DNA from 3 places in the Ensifer sp. PDNC004 genome. Region 2 is predicted to be linked to each of the others. Evidence: riboswitches for the same ligand, from Rfam matches in the RefSeq annotation. Region 2 holds a riboswitch; each other region holds the start of a gene.

What was found. Region 2 has a riboswitch for cobalamin ahead of metE (5-methyltetrahydropteroyltriglutamate--homocysteine S-methyltransferase). Riboswitches for the same ligand answer to the same signal wherever they lie in the genome.
Region 1: another riboswitch for cobalamin. It lies ahead of cobU (bifunctional adenosylcobinamide kinase/adenosylcobinamide-phosphate guanylyltransferase); the one in region 2 lies ahead of metE (5-methyltetrahydropteroyltriglutamate--homocysteine S-methyltransferase).
Region 3: another riboswitch for cobalamin. It lies ahead of bluB (5,6-dimethylbenzimidazole synthase); the one in region 2 lies ahead of metE (5-methyltetrahydropteroyltriglutamate--homocysteine S-methyltransferase).

Annotation. Positions count from the first base shown of each region.
Region 1 covers NZ_CP070353.1:610,572-612,827, forward strand. The annotation lists gene JVX98_RS10975 (MFS transporter) at 1-500, shown strand, start outside; cobalamin riboswitch at 697-1,151, shown strand; gene cobU (bifunctional adenosylcobinamide kinase/adenosylcobinamide-phosphate guanylyltransferase) at 1,286-1,810, shown strand; gene cobW (cobalamin biosynthesis protein CobW) at 1,814-2,256, shown strand, end outside.
Region 2 covers NZ_CP070352.1:1,330,554-1,332,809, forward strand. The annotation lists gene metE (5-methyltetrahydropteroyltriglutamate--homocysteine S-methyltransferase) at 1-1,002, opposite strand, end outside; cobalamin riboswitch at 1,103-1,323, opposite strand; gene JVX98_RS05930 (hypothetical protein) at 1,343-1,633, opposite strand; gene JVX98_RS05935 (LysR substrate-binding domain-containing protein) at 1,786-2,256, shown strand, end outside.
Region 3 covers NZ_CP070353.1:781,391-783,646, forward strand. The annotation lists gene JVX98_RS11780 (phytanoyl-CoA dioxygenase family protein) at 1-212, shown strand, start outside; gene JVX98_RS11785 (SDR family oxidoreductase) at 301-1,113, shown strand; cobalamin riboswitch at 1,196-1,409, shown strand; gene bluB (5,6-dimethylbenzimidazole synthase) at 1,455-2,150, shown strand; gene JVX98_RS11795 (DUF2865 domain-containing protein) at 2,163-2,256, opposite strand, start outside.

The DNA.
Region 1 (2,256 bases), on a different replicon from region 2:
CCTTTACGATTGGTGCCATGCAGATTGGCGCGGTGGCGAGCGTCACGGCCACCCTGGCAGGTGTTCTTCTCGGTGGATTTGCCGCCGGCGAGGTTTTCGGCGGCATTTTCTATGGCGCGCTGCGCGCGCAACCTTCAGTGAAGCGCGGCATGATTGCCTTTCACCTGGTGACGGCCTGCTTTTTCATCTTGATGAGCATGACCTCAGACCATTGGCTTCTGTTGCTGCTCTATCTCGGTGCCGGGGTTTTCAGCGGAGCCCGGGATGCGCTGGGCCAGCTCGCTGTCGGGCTGAGTGCCCGACCGGAGGATCGAACCGAGGCGTTTGGCTGGCTTACGAGCTTTATGTGGGCCGGCTACGGGCTCGGCACGCTTTTGTCCGGGAGCCTCGGCGAAGGATGGGGGGCGAGCGCCATTTATCTGGCCGCAGCCGCAGTCTCGACCACAGCGGTGATCGCGACGTGCCGGCTGAAAATCGTCAACCCTCAACCGAAAGCGTAGCGCTCCCGTGGGGCCGATCAGCGCACGGTCCACAATGAGAGTGTAAGGGATCGAGCCACGGGTGGAAGGCAAGCGGATGCGCGACCGTTCTTGGCGGGCCGCGGCCGTCCGTTCGCGGCTCGACAAATCGTCGCGTGGCGCAACTCGGCCGGGGAGGCGTCGCATGCGTCGATTGACTTTGCGCGGTCCGGTTCCTAATCATCGGGTGTTGGATGGTTCCTCCTTGTCGTGGCGACACGGGGGAATAATTGGGAATGTGACGGATGGACCCAAATCGGGCATCCTTATCGCAGCCGACCCCGCGACTGTAGAACGGTCAGGGTTCGCCATCGGGTTTGATGCCGGGTTGTCGGCCGGTTGCATGGGCAGCCGGGGCAGGTCGGGGATCAAGCCGGAAAAGCCACTGGCGTGGCATCGTGATCAGCCGGGTTGGACGCCTCTTCTTCTACGAATCGTCCGCCTTTCACGAAGCCGCCTACAGCGCCCGAGCGTCGGAGATGACGTGCAAAAGGTTCGCTGTCGGAAAAACGCCGGGAAGGTGAGGCGGGCCGTTCGGGTCCTGACATCGGAACCTTGCCCGTTAAGGGCGAGGCGATGTTTGGCCCCGTGACGCCGTGAGCCAGGAGACCTGCCATCCGGCATGGGCATTCCGCCCGAGGGGACGTTTGTCTCCAACGCCATCACGGAGGTTGTTTTGGCTCGCAGATGTTTTCAAGAACGCGCCCGCGGCGCGCCCGATGGCTGTTGCCGCCTGCCGCTGATCTCGGCGTGTTGAGGCGGCGACGATGAGCAGTCTCAGCGCCGGACCCGTGCTGGTTCTTGGCGGCGCCCGTTCCGGCAAATCGAGCTTCTCCGAGAGGCTCGCCGAAGCGTCCGGCCTCACCCGACATTATGTCGCCACGGGACGGGCCTGGGACGACGAAATGCGCGCGCGCATCGACCATCACCGGACAAGCCGCGGCGAAGGCTGGACGACGCATGAGGAGCCGGTCGATCTCGTCGGCGTGCTGAGAAGCATCGACGATCCTGCCAACGTGGTCCTGATCGACTGCCTGACGCTGTGGGTCACCAATCTCATGCTCGAAGAGCGCAACATCGCGGCGGAGTTCGCCGCCCTTGCCGCGTATCTCCCTGAGGCGCAGGCGCGTCTCGTATTCGTTTCCAACGAGGTCGGCCTCGGCATCGTGCCCGAGAACCGCATGGCCCGCGAATTCCGCGACCATGCCGGCCGGCTTCACCAGATCGTTGCGGAGAAATCCGCTGAAGTTTACTTTGTCGCGGCCGGTTTGCCGCTGAAAATGAAGGGTTGAAAAATGACCACTGCGAGAGCCAACCAGGGCAAGATCCCGGCGACCGTCATCACCGGCTTCCTTGGCGCCGGCAAGACGACGATGATCCGCAACCTGCTGCAGAATGCCGACGGCAAGCGCATCGCGCTGATCATCAACGAGTTCGGCGATCTCGGCGTCGATGGCGACGTGCTCAAGGGCTGCGGTGCGGAGGCCTGCACCGAGGACGATATCATCGAGCTCACCAATGGCTGCATCTGCTGCACGGTTGCCGATGATTTCATCCCGACCATGACCAAGCTGCTCGAGCGCGAAAACCGTCCCGATCACATCATCATCGAAACCTCGGGTCTCGCTTTGCCGCAGCCGCTGATCGCCGCCTTCAACTGGCCGGATATCCGCAGCGAAGTGACCGTCGATGGCGTCGTCACCGTGGTCGACAGCGCGGCCGTTGCCGCCGGCCGCTT
Region 2 (2,256 bases):
CTCGATCCGGTCGCGGCCATGGGCGGAGATGAGCGGCTGCAGGCGGCGCAACAGGCCGGCAAGATCCGTCCTCCAGACGTTGCGGCCGTCGATGATGCCGAGCGACAGCACTCGGTCAGCCGGAGCGGACTGGAGGAGGACCTCGATCTGCTGCGGCGCGCGCACGAGATCGACATGCAGGCCCGCGATCGGCAGCGCCAGGGCGCTCACCATATTGTCGCCGATCGCGCCGAAATAGGTCGCAAGCATGATCCGGAGCCCGGGAACCTTCGCCCGGAACGTATGATAGGCAAGGTCCAGGGCCTGCCTTTCCCGGTTGGTGAGATCGAGCACTAGGCAAGGCTCGTCGATCTGAACCCAGTCGGCGCCGGCATTGGCAAGTTCGGTTAGCAGCTCGACGTATACGGGAAGCAGGCGCTCGATCAGGTCCAGGGGATCGAAATCTCCGCCCTTCGCCTTGCCGAGCTTGAGGAAGGTCACCGGGCCAAGCAGGACCGGGCGGGTTCGATAGCCGAGGGCTTCGGCCTCGAGAAAGGCTTCGAGCGGCCGGTTACGCGTCAGCGCAAAGCGTTGATCCGCTTCGAATTCGGGCACCATGTAGTGGTAGTTGGTATCGAACCACTTGGTCATCTCGAGTGCGGCGTTGCCGCCGTCACCCGCATGCGTGCAACCGGAAGCGCAGGGCGAACCGGTCGAGCCGCGCGCCATGGCGAAATAGGTATCGAGATCGACGGGACCGCCCTCCCAGCCATAGGCGGCCGGGACCGCACCGACGAGCACGGCAGTATCGAGCACGTGGTCGTAGAACGAGAAATCGTTCGAAGGGAGGATGTCGATGCCGCGCGCCTTTTGCGCCGCCCAGTTTTCGGCCCGAAGCCGGCGGCCGACGTCGAAAAGGTCGTCACGGCTGATCTTGCCGGACCAGTAGCGTTCAAGCGCGAATTTCAGTTCGCGGTGGCGGCCGATGCGCGGGAAGCCGAGATTGGCAGTCTTGATGGTCATTTCCTTACCCCGAAGGTTGAAGGGCAAGGCTTGAATGCGACGCATCCGCGACGCGAGAAGGGTCCCGCGTCGTCAACGCGCCCCATCGGACACCCCGCCCGTGGACGTTGTTTATCGCGGCAGGTCTCCTGGCTTGCGGGTCAACGCGGACCGTTCCGTCTTCCCGAGGCGTCTTCCTCAGTGACATCATCGAACGGCCGCTCTCCGCCTACAGTTGCGGGGGCAGCTCCGGCCTGGGCGCTTGTCAGCGCCGCACCGAATTCCCTCTTAGCTCCGCCCCGCCGGATGGCGAGGCGCAGAACCACGATGTCGGGAACAATGCCCTGCAATCGCTCGGCCGTCAATCGCATAAAGAAATGCTTATGTCTTTATTCTCTCCGGCCTGGGCGCGGGGCGAAACGCGGGCAATGCGCGGTCCTTCGCTGCAAACTGCTTTCGCGGCGGGTTGCACCGGCACGGGCTTGGGCTCCTCCGGCCAGTGCCACGGATCCGCGGTGTCGCCGACGCGCGCACGGATATGTTCCTGGTCCCGCGTCAGGCCGATATCCCGGAGCTGGAACTCGTTGAACGTGTCGATGGCGACCGGAGGACTGAGGGTCCTGTCGGCCCAATTCAGGGCATGGTAAATCATTGATCGCACTGCGCTAAGCATTGCTATCCTCACTTCTCTACAAGGCGTGTGTTCGCGAAAAAAGTGAGGTTTTTTGCCGTTTCGCGCAAAGCGATTTCTCGCATGCTGGCATAAAGAATGCTTATCTCAGCGTCATGAGCAAGATTCCCCCTATGAGTGCAGTGCGCGCCTTCGAGGCCGCCGCCAGGCACCTGAGTTTCACCCGCGCCGCCGAAGAGCTTGGCATGACGCAGGCGGCCGTCAGCTATCAGATCCGGTTGTTGGAGGAACGCATCGGCGCGCCGCTCTTTGTCCGCCTTCCGCGCGAGGTGCGGCTGACCGGTGCCGGGCGGCAGCTGGCGCCAAAGGTAACCGAAGCGATCGATCTTTTAGGGGCGGCCTTCTCGGAGATTGCCGACAAGACCGAACATCACCTGCACATTTCGGTGCTACCGACCGTCGTTTCGAGCTGGCTCGGCCAGCGGCTCGCCACCTTCCAGACCGCGCATCCGAACATCAGCATCAGGGTCCACATGTCGACCGAGCTGGTCGATTTCAAGCGTGACGCTATCGATCTCGCGGTGCGCAGCGGTGCCGGCGACTGGCCGGGAAACGATGTCTTTCCCTTGTTTCCGCTCGATTAC
Region 3 (2,256 bases), on a different replicon from region 2:
ACGGCAAGCTGTCGCAGGCGGAAGCGGCCAATGCCGTCGCCTCCTGTGCCGAAGGCTACTCGTTCCCGACCAATCTCGACCGAGACCCGCCAATCGGTGGGCTGGCGCCGAAGACGCAGGCGCAATTGATGCGCGAGGCGCTCACTGCGGGAACGGGCGAGGAGGAGTTTCTTGCGGTGCTTGAGGCGCAGGCGAAGCGCAAGCTGAGCTGACGCGCGAGCTACCATTTGACAGGCTCCCGGCGTGTTTCGCTCGGGAGCCGCAGCCGTTTCAAACGATCATTTACGAGGGAGGAATTCGATGAGTGGACAATTACAAGGCAAGATCGCCATCGTCACCGGTGGTACGCAGGGGCTGGGCGCGACAATTGCTGGCCTTTTCGCCGAGCGTGGCGCCAAGGGTATCGTCATTTGCGGGCGCAACGCCGCCAAGGGACGGGCGAAGGCCGAGCAGATCGGCAAGGCAGATGGCGCGAAAGTCGTCTATGTCGAAGCCGATCTGGAGAAGGTGGACGACGCCCGCAAGGTGGTCGCCGCTTGCGACGCCGAATTCGGCCGGGTCGATGCGTTGGTCAACGCTGCGGCCATCACCGACCGCGGCACGATCCTCGACACCACGCCCGAACTCTTCGACCGCATGTTCGCGATCAACGTGCGCGCACCGTTCTTCCTGATGCAGGAAGCGGTGAAAGTCATGCGGCGCGAGAAGACCGAAGGCACGATCGTCAACATCGGCTCGATGTCGGCGATGGCCGGCCAGCCTTTCATCGCCGCCTATTGCTCGTCGAAAGGCGCGCTCGAAACGCTGACCAAGAACACGGCCTATGCGCTGCTGCGCAACCGCATCCGCGTCAACGGGCTGAATATCGGCTGGATGGCGTCCGAAGGCGAAGACCGCATACAGCGCGAGTTTCACGGTGCGGCTGCCGATTGGCTCGAAAAGGCGGCGGCCAGCCAGCCTTTCGGCCGGCTCGTCGATCCGGCCGAGGTGGCGCGTGCCTGCGCATACCTGTCGTCGGCCGAATCCGGGCTGATGACCGGATCGGTGATCTGCTTCGACCAGTCGATCTGGGGCGCCTACGACGGCTCGCCGCATCCGGTCGCTCCGCTCTGAGGCTAGGCAGAAAGAAGCAGGTGGAAAGCGGCGCGTCCGGTTTCGCCGGGTTGGCGCCGCTTGTCTTTCTCAATTCCCTGTGCACTTAGTGCCGTCGTCAGGTGCTCGCGAAAGCGGGAGAATCGGGAATCCGGTCGATATTCCGGAACGTGCCCAACGCTGTGACGGGGACGATCGCGTCTAAAAGAGCCTTGAATTGATTCAAGGTTTTACCACTGGATCTTCAATCGATCTGGGAAGGTGGGGCGATCGGTTGAACCGAAGTCAGAAGACCGGCCTGGCGAGATAGACCGAACCCCGCGTGGACGGCGGGAGGTTTTCGCATTGTTGGGGATCGAACGATGCTGACTGAACCGAAGGGCGGCCTTGCGGCTGCCGCTGCCTTTTCGCTGCAAGAGCGGGAGGCCGTCTACCGTGCCATCGAGACACGTCGCGACGTGCGCGATGAATTCCTGCCCGAGCCATTGCCAGATGATCTGATCAGGCGCCTGCTGGCCGCGGCACACAGCGCCCCGTCCGTGGGCTTCATGCAACCCTGGAACTTCGTGCTGGTGCGGGCGGAAGAAACGCGCGAGCGGGTCTGGCAGGCGTTTCGCCGCGCCAATGACGAGGCCGCGCTGATGTTCGAGGCGGAACAGCAGGGAAAGTATCGCGCGTTGAAGCTCGAAGGCATTCGCAAGGCGCCGCTTAGCATCTGCGTCACCTGCGACCGCACGCGCGGCGGCACTGTCGTGCTCGGGCGTACCCACAATCCGCAGATGGACGTCTATTCCACCGTCTGCGCCGTGCAGAACCTCTGGCTTGCGGCGCGCGCCGAAGGGGTGGGTGTCGGCTGGGTCAGCATCTTCCACGAGGCCGAGATCAAGGCGATCCTCGGCATCCCCGACCATATCGAGATCGTCGCCTGGCTCTGCCTCGGCTATGTCGACCGCCTCTATCAGCAGCCGGAACTTGCCGTGAAGGGCTGGCGCCAGCGCCTTCCGCTCGAGGACCTGGTTTTCGAAGAAGGATGGGGATGCAGCAAGGAGAAGGCGTAAGGCCTCGCCCGATCAATTCTGGACCGGCTGATAGGCCGGTCCCTTCGGGTGCTTGAGGTCGATCGCAGTTTCTTCCTGCGGCAGGTAGGTGGGGCCGACGACGCGC